4 regions of the Sporosarcina sp. FSL K6-1508 genome follow, and region 3 is predicted to be linked to each of the others. Evidence: riboswitches for the same ligand, from Rfam matches in the RefSeq annotation. Region 3 holds a riboswitch; each other region holds the start of a gene.
What was found. Region 3 has a riboswitch for S-adenosylmethionine ahead of MKZ11_RS02460 (O-acetylhomoserine aminocarboxypropyltransferase/cysteine synthase family protein). Riboswitches for the same ligand answer to the same signal wherever they lie in the genome.
Positions count from the first base shown of each region.

Region 1 (3,761 bases), 900 kb from region 3:
TGGGCTCTTTGCTGGAAAAAATGCCATTCCTGAGACAGGGGTTATTTGGCGGGTAACAAAAAAAGCTTAAAAGTGCCAGTTGAGGAGTCCGTTTTCTATACAAACCTATTTCTTCATAACAAAAAGACATGTGCGGTTGTGGAACCGTACATGCCCTGAAATATCGACTTTTCAGCCGGTTACTGGAACATTGTTAGTAAAATCACAATGACCCCAAGCATGATTGAAATCCATGCCAATACTTTTTGTGGATAAGCTAAACAGATTAATCCGAGAACGAGTGCGGCGCCACCTAACCAATAAGGGGCATAAAAGAATCCTGCTACGGCTAAAATAATTGCCAGCCAACCAATCCAGATGCCTAAGGAAGTTTTCAAGTCAATGACCTCCTTTCACTTCAACGGGAACAACAACTGGGTAAACCGGTGATTCGTTATTGTTCTTATAATTTATTATATGCAAGGTTATAGAATTTGCAGTGATCAATAGGGGCATTATTATTTATTTAGACGACTATTCAAGAAGATTTCAGAGATGCCATTTCGGGAAGAAAAAAATTGAAACTATGAAATATATATGTTGAATTAAAGAATCCCATTGAATCTGCTATGGCGGTCAATAATGAGAGAGTTGTAGTTCGGGGTGTGGATTGTAAATCGCTTGGCGCTTTGGGGGTGCCTTTCGCCGTAAGCCTGGATTAGCGCTTTGCATCCAGTCTTACGGCTTCGGCGACCCCTTTGCCGCGCCTGCGCTAGGGTGTTCATCATCGAGAGAAATGTGATTTTGAGATGTATATGCCGAGATTATAATGTGAGTAGTAGTTGATACTATATAAATTGAAATAAAGAATTCCACTGAACCGCTACGGCGCTAGGGGATGCCTCCCGCCATAAGCCAAGCAGCTTCGCCGCCAGTCTTATGGCTTCGGCTACCCCTGTTAAGGCGCCTTCGCTCAGTTTATACACCGGATTCAATAGTTCAACATATAGAATTAGAGTCAAGAAAGACACACTCCAGATTGCAGATTTCATCACAGCTAATGAAATGCGCTCTCTCACATCGACCATCCAGCGAAGGCGCGACTTCGTGGTAGCCGGAGCGATAAGACTGAGGAGGGATGCAGTTCAATCCCTCCCAAGTGCTCTCCTTTCCGGCTTATCGCGGGAGGCATCTACAAAGCGCCGAAGCGATATTAGCAGGATATCTAATCCATTCCTCATGTATTGGGACATTCGTTGATCACATTCGATCGATTTATGGCACTCCAGGTTGTAGGTCTTATCCCCGAAAACGAAATGCGCTTTCTCACATAGAGGCCATCCACAAGGCGTCGAAGCCGTATTGGTGGGAATTCCATTTCACTACAAGTATTGGGGTCTTTTTCAGTGGCCTCCCAAAAACCCTTGTAAAGCGCATATGCTGTATTCATTTTTTCAATATATATAATGTTTTTTTAAAAAGGTGTTGCTAATTTTCCAACAATGAGGTAAAGTCTGTAATAACATAAGTAAACAAATCCAACTTAATAGTTTTTCTTATCTAGAGAGGTATAGGGACTGGCCCGATGACACCTCAGCAACCGCCATTTTGGCACGGTGCTAATTCCAGCAAGCCGGAAATGCGGCTTGGTAGATGAGGAGAAGACTTATTCAAATTTAGAGTCTACTTCCTTTATTAAATACAGGAAGAGACTCTTTTTTGTTTTTATAAATTCTTCCAATAAGTAACATAATTTCAAAATGAAGGTGTTTTAAAACGGATTTTCAAAACAATATTTGTGGCAGTGGGAAAAAGAAAGGAGAAAATATAGTTGTCGAAATTACTGGATACCATGAAAGAACGCATTTTAATTGGTGATGGGGCAATGGGAACCCTTCTTTACTCACATGGGGTGGATCTGTGTTTTGAAGAACTGAACTTGACGCATCCCGATCAGGTGCTTCACATCCATCAGGCATATATTGAGGCGGGTGCTGACATTATACAAACAAACACCTATGGTGCCAATTATATAAAGTTAGCACGTCACGGTTTAGAGGACAGCGTAAAAAAAATAAATAAAGCAGCTGTCCAAATTGCAAAAAAAGCTGCCGGCGAGAATACATTCATCCTTGGAACTATCGGGGGGATTCATGGTTCCCGAACATCTATCGGAACAAAGGATGAAATCAAGCGCAGTTTCAGAGAACAATTGTATTGCCTGCTACTTGAAGGGGTAGATGGACTACTTTTAGAAACCTATTACGATTTTGATGAATTAACAACTGTACTCAAAATAGCACGTGAGGAGACAGATCTTCCAATCATTACAAACGTTTCGATGCATGAAGCCGGCGTACTACAAAATGGCTTGGAGCTTGCGGACGCATTGCAACAATTAGAAGATCTAGGCGCTGATATAGTCGGCATCAACTGCCGACTTGGTCCACACCATATGTTGAAATCTTTAGAAACTGTCCCAGTGATGAAGCGTGCCCTGTTATCGGTGTATCCGAATGCCAGTTATCCAGGATATAAGGACGGTAAATTATTTTACGAAAATGAACCTGACTATTTCGAGAAATTTGCATTGAATTTTAGGAAGGAGGGGGTCAGTTTAATTGGCGGATGTTGCGGGACAACGCCAGAACATATTCAAGCATTAGTGAAAGGACTTCCAAATCGAAAGCCGATTATAGAAAAGCTTGTTAAAAAGAAGGAAGCAAAAATAGAGGCTACGGAGTCTAAGACGAATGGAATGCAAACACCAACATTGCTTGAAACAGTGAAAAAAAGACATTCGATAATTGTTGAACTTGATGCGCCCAAACATTTAAATACGACTAAATTCTTCGAAGGGGCCCAGGCGTTAAAGGATGCAGGTGTAGACGCTATCACATTGGCTGATAATTCCTTGGCGACCCCAAGAATTTGCAATGCTTCAATGGCATCGCTTGTTAAACAAAAGATTGGGGCCACACCCCTTGTTCATGTGACATGCCGGGATCGGAATCTGATTGGCTTGCAGTCACACCTCATGGGATTACACACATTAGGTATCACTGAGTTATTGGCAATTACGGGAGATCCTACAAAAATAGGCGATTTTCCCGGTGCAACATCTGTTTTCGATGTGACATCCTTTGAATTGATTCAACTTATCAAGCAATTTAACGGAGGCATTTCAAAGTCAGGAAAGTCATTGCAACAGAAAACGTCATTTACTGTGGCAGCGGCCTTTAATCCGAATGTTCGCCATTTAGATCGCGCCGTTGAGAGATTAGAGAAAAAAATAGAAGCTGGAGCCGATTATTTTATTACCCAGCCAATCTATAGCAAGGAAAGAATTATAGAAGTTTACGAGGCAACAAAACATATTGAGACACCGACATACATCGGAATTATGCCGTTGACCTCGTCGCAAAACGCCGAATTTCTGCACAACGAGGTACCAGGCATTAAGTTGACAGAACAAGTACGAGCAAGAATGGCATTATCTAACGGGAATCGTGAACAGTCTACGAGAGAAGGGTTAGAAGTTTCTAGGGAATTGATCGATGTGGCACTTGAGCATTTTCATGGCATCTATTTAATAACACCCTTTATGCGTTACGACATGACTGTGAATTTAACGGAGTATATACACAGCAGAGTGGACGCCGTTGTTGCAAGGGAGGTGATTCAAACCGAAAGTATCGTCTATTAAAATATGGAAAATAAAAAATAAAAAATAAAGGGGATAACATACGATGGTAAAAGTACAAAGTTCAAATAACGGGTAC
Region 1 is NZ_JBBOXF010000001.1:1,465,480-1,469,240, forward strand. Features, by position in the region: gene MKZ11_RS07200 (PQQ-dependent sugar dehydrogenase) at 1-70, shown strand, start outside; gene MKZ11_RS07205 (hypothetical protein) at 180-377, opposite strand; SAM riboswitch class I at 1,533-1,639, shown strand; gene MKZ11_RS07210 (bifunctional homocysteine S-methyltransferase/methylenetetrahydrofolate reductase) at 1,811-3,685, shown strand; gene metE (5-methyltetrahydropteroyltriglutamate--homocysteine S-methyltransferase) at 3,729-3,761, shown strand, end outside.
Region 1: linked by a shared signal. The riboswitch ahead of MKZ11_RS07210 (bifunctional homocysteine S-methyltransferase/methylenetetrahydrofolate reductase) and the one ahead of MKZ11_RS02460 (O-acetylhomoserine aminocarboxypropyltransferase/cysteine synthase family protein) in region 3 are both predicted to bind S-adenosylmethionine.

Region 2 (3,761 bases), 1.7 Mb from region 3:
AGATTTTAGAAATGAAAGGTCCTCCAGAATTTAAACGTTTGGAAGGGAAGTTACTTGGGATTTTTCAATCTGAACAATTTTTGAATAAATGCAGATGTGTCACGGGAGAAACGGCTTGTCTTATCGTCGTTAGGAAAGATAATTACGTATGGTGGTTTTCGGTTGGAGATTGCTTAGTATATGTATTGCATCCGGAATTAATTGCTCTTAACCAATTCCAACTCAACCAAAGGCAATTCTTCGAGTGGATTGGCCAAGTGAATACGTTTGAGCAAGAAGTACCATGCTACACGTCAGGGACAAGGGAATTAAGAAAAGGGAACAACCTCATTTTCCTTACGACTGATGGTTTGGTTGAAAGCCCAGGGGAACCTTTTTTGGATCCGACAAATCTTGTTGTTGCACTGAATGAAAAAGAACTTGATGTAAGTATTTCGCAGTTGTTGATGGAAATCGAAAGACAGAATGTACGAGACAGTACAACAATTATTGCATGGAATGTGGAAGTAGCAAAGCAAGGCAGCATCCCGAGCGATTATAGGGAATGAGGAACAAAGTACACGGGTAATCAGTTTAAAGAATTAGGAAAACTAACAGGATTTTACTGTAGTCAAACAACTGGACAAGATATCATCAAACGATAATTGCAGAAAAGAAAATGATGAATGGCATGTAGATCACTTCCAAAATACACTACCACAATTTTACCGAGGACCTGATTTGGTCGGGCAAATGACGGAGGAATTGAAGAAAGCATCTAATTTAGGTTGAATATAAATAATACCTCTCGCTAGTATCATACTAGCGAGAGGTATCAACGCTTTAATTAGCGCTGTTGCCAAGGTTACTCATTTTCTTTTCTTTGCATTTGGATTCATTCGTTCACGTTTTGGTTTTAGGGAACTCAATTCAGCAAACTCGCGGGCCATTTCTGCTTCCATGTCACCAGGTTTTATTTTTTGGTTTTTTGGTGTCTGCGGCAACGAACGCGCATTATTCCCACCAGTTTTGTCGTCATCTCTTCCCATTGTAACAGCTCCTTTCAATTAGTAAGTACTTTGTTAATGTGGCTTTACAGAGAGAATTTATCCGATGAAAATTTTTGCAAAAGAAAAAGACCATTTACAATAATGAGTTAAGTAGTATAATGGAAGTTAATTAAATATTCTTATCAAGAGAAGCTGAGGGAATTGGCCCTGCGAAGCTTCAGCAACCTCTGACATAGTCAGGAAGGTGCTACCTCCAACAAGATTTTTTCTTGAGAGATAAGAACAGAGAGCCCAAGGTTAACCCTCTTTTCTTATCTTACAGAAAAGTGGGTTTTTTATTTTGAAATAAAATCATACATAACAATTTAAAAAGGGAGAGACAAAAATGCCAATCAACATACCGAAACAATTACCGGCAGGGGAACTGTTAAAGAAAGAAAAAATATTCGTGATGGATGAAGAACGTGCAACGTCACAAGATATACGTCCAATGACCATTGCAATTTTGAATTTGATGCCAGAAAAAGAAAGAACTGAGCTACAGCTTCTGCGTTTATTGGGAAATACTCCACTGCAAGTGAATGTTACCTTTCTGAACACAGCAACACATGATTCGAAAAATGTTAGTAAAACACATTTGAATGCTTTTTATACAACATTTGAACATGTGAAGCATCGTCGTTTCGACGGATTGATCATTACAGGTGCCCCGATTGAGCATTTGGAATTTGAGGACGTTAATTACTGGAAAGAAATGACGGAGATTATGGAATGGTCAAAAGAAAATGTAACTTCTGTTTTACATATTTGCTGGGGTGCCCAAGCAGCGCTATATCATCATTATGGAATTGGAAAATTTGAGTTGCCGAAAAAGTGCTCAGGTGTATTTACACATCGACTTTCCGACCCGACGAATAATCTTGCACGTGGCTTTAATGATGAATTCAAAGCACCGCACTCACGCTATACATCCGTTTCGACAGAAGAAATAGAAAATGATCCTCGTCTACACCTGCTAGCAAAATCAGAAGATGCTGGAGCTTTCATCGTCATCTCTAAAGATAGTAAACATATTATGATTACAGGGCATTTGGAATACGATGCGGATACACTTGCAGAAGAGTATGCGCGTGATCTGAAAAAAGGAGTATCTGTTGATATCCCAGAAAATTATTTTCCGAATGATGATTCATCCAAAGAGCCACTGAATACATGGCGTTCTCACACGCATTTGCTCTTTTCTAACTGGCTGAATTATTATGTATACCAAGAAACGCCTTATGAATGGGAATAACTGCTCAATGACCCTTTTGTGGTAGACAGCATAAGCTACTACGACAAGGGGGTTAAGAGAGATGGGGTTGTTTATTAACAAAAATGGGCACCCGGATGTTTTTAAAACTGATGCAGAGTCTTTGGGGAAGAATCAAGAACATTTTAAAATAGATCCAATAGCAGAATGGATGAAAGAACAAAGGGAAGCGAATCACTCAGTCAGTCATCAGTTCAATATCATGGAAATGTTACTAAAGCAGCAAAAAAGCACACAATCCAATCAATTGAAATCAATTCGTAATCGTTTAAACGAAATCAAAGAAAGTGATTTTCGGCATGAGCAATTTGAGAAAGATGTCATGAAGTCATTAGCAAAAGTAGAAACAAAAAATAGAATGCTGCATCGTACATTGACTCATGAGCAAATTCTAAATCGAGAATTCGTAGCGAAAGTAAACGACGTCAGCCAGTCGAATCAGGAAATAGCAGATCGTTTCGAAACGTTGACTTCTTCCTATGAAGAAATTTCAGCTAAAATAAATGAACAATTAGACTATCAAAAGGTATTGTCAAAACAATTATTGGAGCAAGAGGAACTTCAAAAAGATGTATCCAGCAGGTTGGACAAACAAGAAGGATTATTAGAAAAAGTAATTAGACAACTGGATTATCTCCGCTCGGTTCTATACGAGCGAACCAACTTTTTATCAGAAAGGATAGAAGGCAGTTTTAGCATGACATCGTCTTATATATCTAAATTACTGACCGGGTCAGATCAAGTTTCCTTTATGTTGAATCAAAAGCAGGAAGAAAAAGAGAAGAACGTTGATTGATGAAAATAATGCTAAATATACGATTTTCAATAAGCAGATCCCACGTACTAATCATGTACGTGGGATCTGCTTAACTGTTTTTGAGCTGAAGGGTAAAAGTCTTAGACGTAAGTGATGGCTTACACTTAGGCACATATCCACGCAACTTGAATAGAATGTAAAGGATAACATGATAATCGAATTGGAGGAGATAGGGTGACGAATCATAATCGATATAACCAAAATCATCATTGGCATGAACATTATCAAAACCCGCAGTACCGAAGGATCTCAATAGAACAGGCGATGGATATCGCGGTAAGACGTGTACCAGGTCAAGTTGTAAAGGCAGAATTAGATTACGACGATGGAATGTTAGTGTATGAAATTGACATTAGAACGGCAGATGGCTATAAGTATGAAGTGAAAGTTGATGCAACTACAGGTGCGATTCTTAAAGTGAAACTCGATTAAGTCAGAAGTCTATGAGAAAATCCACGGGCGGTAATTTATACCGCCCGTGGATTTTCTCTGTTTTAGTATGGAAGGCATCAGTTTGCAAGGCCTTCGTTTTTCATAATTTCATCGACTTTTGCTAATGCTTCTACTTCATCTTCCCCCTCTGCTGAAATTGTGATAACGGCTCCAGAAGTGATACCTAGGGACATGACACCTAAAATCGATT
Region 2 is NZ_JBBOXF010000001.1:2,216,347-2,220,107, forward strand. Features, by position in the region: gene MKZ11_RS11125 (protein phosphatase 2C domain-containing protein) at 1-548, shown strand, start outside; gene MKZ11_RS11130 (hypothetical protein) at 849-1,028, opposite strand; SAM riboswitch class I at 1,166-1,272, shown strand; gene metA (homoserine O-acetyltransferase MetA) at 1,375-2,283, shown strand; gene MKZ11_RS11140 (hypothetical protein) at 2,345-3,097, shown strand; gene MKZ11_RS11145 (PepSY domain-containing protein) at 3,293-3,550, shown strand; gene MKZ11_RS11150 (phosphocarrier protein HPr) at 3,628-3,761, opposite strand, start outside.
Region 2: linked by a shared signal. The riboswitch ahead of metA (homoserine O-acetyltransferase MetA) and the one ahead of MKZ11_RS02460 (O-acetylhomoserine aminocarboxypropyltransferase/cysteine synthase family protein) in region 3 are both predicted to bind S-adenosylmethionine.

Region 3 (3,761 bases):
GCCCGTGTCGCGAAGATTATTGGAGAATGTAAGGCGAATGGCCTTATCATCGGGAGAAACGGTGATACAGTTGCAGGCTTTAATAATATTCTAGCGCTGAGCCCGCCTCTGTCTTGTACCGATGAAGATGTAGACTTCATTATTACAATCATAAAAAAAGTATTTAAAGAAAACGAATGAACCAAGGTTAACTCTTTTAAAATAAAAACTGAGGAGTTCCTAATAGGAGTCCTCAGTTTTTTATTTTTTCTTTTTAAACACCGCTGAAATGCGCTTCTCACTACGCTCTTTCATCCGCTGGAAATTCTCTATATGTTTCCAAATGGCGGTGAAAAATAACAAAGCTGCTATCACAACTGGCCAGTATCCGTCTGCCCATACCGCCATCGCTATAAGTGTCGCATAAAGCATGAGCACACCAAAGACGAGGAAATCTGTAACCAGTGCAACGATAACAAACAGTAAGAATCCAATAAGTCCAATTTTCCAGTCGATGGCAAGTAGTACGCCAATCACTGTCGCAGTTCCTTTTCCACCGTTGAAATTCATATAAAACGGGAAATTGTGTCCGATCACAGCTGCAGCACCTGCGAGGAATAAAAGTAAAGCTATAATGTCTCCTGGAAGTTCCGCGTTTTCTGCGAAGTATTGCACAAATAGGACAGCTACTGCACCTTTTCCAATGTCGATAGCTGCAACAAGTGCACCAAATTTCTTTCCAAGAACTATGGTCGCATTTGAAGCACCGGCATTTTTCACACCGGTTTCTTTCAGATTAATGCCCGAAATTTTCTGTGCAACGCCCGATCCATGCAGGCAACCGATAGAATAGCCAAAGATCAGCACACCTACAATCCATAACCACATACTCATTCCTCCAAAATAACGATAGATTCATTATAACATTCGAGGTAAACACAAGGTTCAGAAATATTATTCAATAAACGCTTGACATAGTATTGGAACATCTACTATACTATGTCACAAGATGGAAAACTGAATATCACAAACTCTTATCAAGAGCGGCGGAGGGAATAGGCCCTGCGATGCCCGGCAACCAGCAAGCGACCAACTTGCAAAGGTGCTACTTCCTACAGATTCGTGTGAACGGTCTGAAAGATAAGGGGAGGAATAAGCGAAAGCGTAACCCTCTTCTTAAGCGAAGGGGGTTATTTTTTATTCCGAAAATACCCCCAACGCCTCCGCACATCACAATCACATCCATCTAAAAAAACTCTGGAGGTAATGACGATGACAAAACTTCAACCCGAAACACTTCTTCTGCATGGCGGACAAAAACCGGACCCTGTAACAGGTTCACGCGCAGTTCCAATTCACAGAACCTCATCTTTCGTATTCCGGGATACAGAACATGCTCAAAAATTATTTGCATTGCAAGAAGCAGGCAATATCTATACGCGAATCACAAATCCAACCGTTGCAGTTTTTGAAGAGCGTATTGCACTTCTTGAAGGCGGCACGGCGGCAGTTGCATTCTCATCCGGCATGGCGGCAATCGCATTCTCCATCTTGAACGTTGCAGGTGCAGGCGATGAAATTGTTGCAGCAAGCAACTTGTACGGCGGTACGTATAATCTATTCGCCGCCACACTTCCACGTTACGGCATCAATGTGAAATTCGTCGATGCAACAGATCCTGAAAACTTCCGCACAGCAATTACAGATAAAACAAAAGCAATATTCGCAGAAACAATCGGTAACCCAAGTCTTCATGTCTTGGATATTGAAGCGGTTGCGGACATTGCGCATGAACAAGGTGTTCCACTTCTCATAGATAGTACGTTTGCATCGCCTTATGGTTCGAATCCGATTGAGTTTGGTGCAGATGTGGTCATTCACTCTGCTACAAAATGGATTGGTGGACACGGTACAACGATTGGTGGAGTAGCTGTTGATGCGGGTACATTCGATTGGACACAAGGAAGGTTCCCGGGCTTCACTGAGCCGGATGCGTCATACCATGGTCTTCGTTACGGAATTGATACAGCAGGCGCGGCCTTTGCCACTAAACTGCGCGTTCAACTATTGCGTGACTTTGGGCCTTGCTTAGACCCGGACAGTGCATTCAACTTCCTTCAAGGACTTGAGACACTGCATCTGCGTGTGACGAGACATAATGAAAATGCCATCAAAGTAGCAGAGTTTCTGAAACAACACCCGTCTGTTGAATGGGTAACATACACTGGCAATGAAGATCATCCATCTTATGACCTTGCGAAAAAGTACTTGAAAAACGGCTTCGGTTCCATTATTGTATTTGGTATAAAAGGTGGACGTGAAGCTGGTCGAAACGTAATAGATAACGTCAAAATATGGTCGCATGTTGCGAACGTCGGAGATGCAAAATCACTGATTATACATCCTGCTTCAACGACGCATCAGCAGCTTGGACCAGAGGACTTGGAAAAGTCAGGCGTGACTGAAGAATTAATCAGGCTATCGGTTGGTCTTGAATCAGTGGAAGATATCATTGCAGACCTTGCACAAGCGATTGAACTAGCGGTACCAGTAACAGTGTGATTTTTTGGCGACAAGAAAGGGCGTGACAATCGTGGAGACGGGAATAGTGGAAATCGGGCATCTGGTATTGGAATCTGGCATCATCTTGGTAAATGTACAGCTTGCTTATGAAAGAACGGGTAGGCTAGATGCACCCCATGTACTTGTTTGTCATGCCTTGACAGGAAGTCACGCGACAGTTGGAACGGATGAATGCCCGGGCTGGTGGAGTGGTCTTGTCGGCCAAGGAAAAAGTATCGATACAAATGAATTTTCTGTCATCTCTTTTAATGCTCTTGGCGGAAGCGACGGATCGACAGGACCTTTGTCAGTTAATCCGACTACAGGAGAACTGTATAGAAACTTGTTTCCCGAAGTGACAATCCGTGATATGGTGCATGCCGAACGGAAAGCGTTGACGGTACTGGGCGTCAACCGATTGCGGGCGATCATTGGCGGTTCGCTCGGTGGAATGCGTGTACTTGAATGGGGAATTTTATATCCGGAAGATATGGATATTCTTTTTCCGATGGCAACGACACCGCAATCGACTAACATTGGCAGCATGCTATATCCGTTTGAAAATGGCAGAAGCGACATGGAGAGTTTTTATCCTTTAATTCGAGCCATGAATACACATGATATTGGTCGTGGACGGGGAGGCATTGAAATAGCTTCCCGCCGTATAAGCGCAAAAATGGTGGCATTTGCGTTTACAGACGACCCCATATATCCGACGGGAGAGATTCGGACATTTGTCCATCTAATTCCCAACTCAATTTATTGTTTGGTCAATACAAAAAATGGTTATGAAAGTTTCTTAGTGGAATTTGAAAAATGGGGACTCGTCATCAAACAGTCTATGGAGGTGGCGGTATGCCGTCAATCAAAGTCGCTCTACTTGGCTTCGGCACTGTAGGTGAAGGGATTTACAGGATTTTAAATGAAAGAAAAGAAGAGATTAAGCGGGAAACAGGATGTGTTATCGAAATCGTCTCCATTCTGGTTCGCGATAAAGCAAAGAAACGTCTGGCAACACCTGGAACGAAAATAACGGATGACATCCAGGAAATACTGTCAAACCAGGAAATCGATTTTGTTTTTGAGGCGATTGTTGGAGAAGAGCCCGCTTATACCTATCTTTCTGACGCAATCGAAAAAGGGTTTCATATTGTAACAGCAAATAAGACGATGTTCGCAAAACATGGTCCGGCACTACTGAAACATGCAGAGTTCAGGGG
Region 3 is NZ_JBBOXF010000001.1:564,703-568,463, reverse strand. Features, by position in the region: gene MKZ11_RS02470 (aspartate aminotransferase family protein) at 1-180, shown strand, start outside; gene MKZ11_RS02465 (glycerol-3-phosphate acyltransferase) at 241-867, opposite strand; SAM riboswitch class I at 1,011-1,126, shown strand; gene MKZ11_RS02460 (O-acetylhomoserine aminocarboxypropyltransferase/cysteine synthase family protein) at 1,252-2,541, shown strand; gene MKZ11_RS02455 (alpha/beta fold hydrolase) at 2,546-3,439, shown strand; gene MKZ11_RS02450 (homoserine dehydrogenase) at 3,397-3,761, shown strand, end outside.

Region 4 (3,761 bases), 910 kb from region 3:
TCTCTCTTGCAAGTTTTACAATGGCCTCAATATCCGTAATGCCCAAACGAGGATTAGATGGTGTTTCGATGTAAATTACTTTTGTATTTGGCTGAATAGCTTGGGCCGTTTGTTCCACATTCGTCAAATCTGCAAATGTATGGTCAATCCCGAACTTTGGCAAAACTTCGGTCACAAAGCGGTACGTTCCGCCATATACATCTTCAGTGACAACGATATGGTCGCCGGAAGAAAGAAGCATAAATGCAGAGGAGATAGCAGCCATTCCGGAAGCGAACGCCAACCCTCTTGCACCGCCTTCCAATGTGGCGATGGATTTCTCCAAAGCCTCTCTCGTTGGATTGCCCGACCGGCTGTAGTCATATGGTCCAAAGCCATCAAAACTTTCTTGATGGAACGTGGAAGATAAGTAAATCGGAACATTAACAGCCCCTGATTTCCGCTCGTATTCTCCCCTTGTGGATGCGTGAATGATAGTTGTTTCTAATCGCTCTTCATTCAAACTCATGGCACTAGCACCTCACTTTTCAAAGTTGCAAATACTTGCTTCAAATCTGCAATCAAATCATCCGCTTCTTCTACTCCAACAGAAAAACGTAAAAGCCGGTCGCAGACACCTCGACGTATCCGTTCTTCTCTCGGGATATCTGCATGTGTTTGCGTTGCTGGATAAGTTATAAAACTTTCCACCCCGCCCAGACTTTCCGCAAATGTAATGAGTTGCAGATTTTCAAGAAACGGTCCGACCGATTGACTGTCATTTAATCGAAATGAGAGCATACCACCTTTGCCTGGATAGAGAACGTCTGCTACAAGCGGTTCATCTTTCAAAAAGTCTACGATTACTTTTGCATTTGCATCATGCTGTTTCATCCTTAAATGCAGTGTTTTCAACCCCCTGATTATTAACCAAGAATCAGAAGGGGAAAGGACCGCGCCGATTGCGTTATGGTTGGCAGCCAATTTTTCGCAAAGTTTCTCGCCTTTTGCTATGACAAGACCAGCGAGAACATCATTATGCCCGCCGATATATTTCGTTGCGCTATGCATGACAATATCGGCGCCTAGTTCGATTGGTCTTTGGAAATAGGGCGTTAAAAACGTGTTGTCGACAATTAACAGTAAATCATGTTTTTTTGCGAGTTCGGCATACTGAAGAATATCGAATTCTTGCATTAATGGATTCGTAGGTGTTTCGATGAAGAGTGCCTTCGTCTTCGGCGAAATCAACTTCTCGGTTTCATTTACATCAGTAAAATCCGTGTACAACGTGTGGATTGAATAGACATCAGAATACTGTTCGAGTAAGCGGTATGTGCCGCCGTAAATATCTTCTGGAACAATTAATTCATCACCGGGACGAAACAGGGTAAGGATTAACTGAATCGCCGCCATGCCGGAACTGCAAGCGAAACCACCATCTCCACCCTCCAAGTTAGCAATGCCTTTTTCTAAAATGGAACGGGTCGGATTTTTTGTTCTTGTATAGTCGTAGCCAGTCGATTGGCCGAGACCCTTATGCTTGTATGCAGTTGATAAATAAATCGGCGGATTGACAGCACCTGTTTTCGAATCACTGTTATTGCCTAATTGCACTAGAATTGTTTCCAAACTTCTTTTTGTCATTATAGTCACCCTTTTCTTTGAAATAAAAAAAGAGACCCTCTGTAAGAAGAGGGTCCCCGAAATATCGCAGACAATCTTCTTATCTTCTAGGGAAATGGACACCTAAAGGAATTAGCACCGTACCTGAACAGGTTGGTTGCTGAGACGTCATTGGGCCATTCCCTCGGTCTCTCTTGATAAGAATAAAATATGAAATTATGTGAAAAAACAATTTCCATAACTTTAGCACGCTATGGAAAATAAAACAAGGGGTAGATTGTTAATGCTTCTCCCTGAGTTGTTGCATACGTTGGTTGAATAAACTGGGATATGATAAAAATCCAAGTAATGCGCTTGTCACTGCCGCTGTCGTCAATAATAGGAAGATAATGAGCAACTGGAATTGAACCGCTTGAATGGGGTCGGCGCCTGCGATAATTTGACCGCTCATCATGCCGGGTAACTGGACTAAGCCCATTGTCTTCTGACTTTCGATAGTTGGGATCATACTTGCCTTAATCGCATTGATGAGCTGCCTATGGATTGCTTGTTTTGGCGTTCCGCCGAGTGAAAGGATAAGTTCTGTTTCGTCACGATAGGTTTCGACCTCGGCTGTAAATCGATTTAGAAAGAGAATCGAGAGAACCATTGAGTTACCAATGACCATACCGCTGATTGAAATGATATATTGCGCGGTTGGCGGCACAATCTGGAAGCCTAGTAAAATGCTTTGTGTAAGCACTTCGATAAAAACTAATGTGATTGCGATTTTCCACGTAATTCCCTCGATTGCTTTTCCTTTCTTCCGTGCGTTTTGCGTCGCTGCCGCGATCATTAATGTAACCATCAATCCGATGTACAAAAGATTTTCGGAATCGAAGACGAATTTGAGAATATATCCTACAGCGAGCAACTGGATAATGGATCGGACTGTTGCAATAAGCGTATCTTTTTCCAACCCTAAGCGCAGTGTTTTCGATAGTAGGAGGGGGATGATAACAAAAATAAGTGTGATGGATAACGTCAAATAACTCATTCTTCGCCTCCTTGTACAAACTGCTTCACGAATTCATTTGTCGGCGATTTCAATAAGTCACTTTTGCCCGTTTCAATGACTTTACCGTCCATAAGCACCCAGGTATAATCGCCGATTGATAACGCTTGCTGCAAGTTATGTGTAATCCAAATGATTGTCACGCCGTATTTCCGATTGATTTTAACGATCAACTCTTCAATTTCATGTAATGATGATCGGTCCAAGGCGGAGGTTATTTCATCCAGCAATAGGATTTCAGAGCGATTAATCAGTGTACGGGCGATTGATACTTTCTGCCGTTGTCCACCTGACAAATCATCCGTTTTCCTATGTAAAAACTGTTTATCCAACCCGACGTCTTCCAGAATTTCAACCGCATTCTGTTCAGGCATTTTTTCACCTTGAAGTTCCAAAGGGAGTGCTAAGTTATGGAAGACGGTACCTTTTATCATTGGTGCACTTTGAAGGGCGATTCCGACATGACGGCGGAGTTCAACCGGCTCATATGTGAGAATTGGTTTTTCATGAATATAAATCTCGCCGGAAGTGGGGGATATCAAACCATTACATAATTTGAGCAACGTCGTTTTTCCTGCTCCGGATGGGCCAACAAGCGTAGTGATTTTCCCTTTTGGAAAGGAACCCGTTATGTTTTTTAAAATATGTACATCATCAATGGAATAATTGACGTTATGAAAATGCAAGGCAGGTTCATAAAAATTAGACATTCAATTCGCTCCTACTAACTTCTTATTTATATAGCGTATTTTATCATGCAAGAAAACTCTATTATAGTTCTAAAAAGTGTTTGTTGCTAATCGTTCATTGGTATTTGTCTACCTTTATTCCCCAGAAAGGAAGATTTACTTTTATTGAGGAACAAATGAAACTTGTTAGTGATCAAGATCGTATATGTATTAACTGGAGATGAGAAAATGCCGACATGTAAAAATTGTAACCGCAAATGGAATTGGAAGAATACGTTCATCAAGTTCCTTCGATTTAGCAGTGGAGTGGAGTGCTCGTACTGCGGTGAAAAACAGTTTGTCACTCCCGGTTCTAGAAAGCGTACAGGCCTGATATCCATTGCTCCTATTGTGACACTTATTCCAGCAGTACT
Region 4 is NZ_JBBOXF010000001.1:1,476,802-1,480,562, forward strand. Features, by position in the region: gene metC (cystathionine beta-lyase) at 1-508, opposite strand, end outside; gene MKZ11_RS07255 (methionine biosynthesis PLP-dependent protein) at 505-1,626, opposite strand; SAM riboswitch class I at 1,703-1,809, opposite strand; gene MKZ11_RS07260 (ABC transporter permease) at 1,886-2,641, opposite strand; gene MKZ11_RS07265 (ABC transporter ATP-binding protein) at 2,638-3,369, opposite strand; gene MKZ11_RS07270 (TIGR04104 family putative zinc finger protein) at 3,538-3,761, shown strand, end outside.
Region 4: linked by a shared signal. The riboswitch ahead of MKZ11_RS07255 (methionine biosynthesis PLP-dependent protein) and the one ahead of MKZ11_RS02460 (O-acetylhomoserine aminocarboxypropyltransferase/cysteine synthase family protein) in region 3 are both predicted to bind S-adenosylmethionine.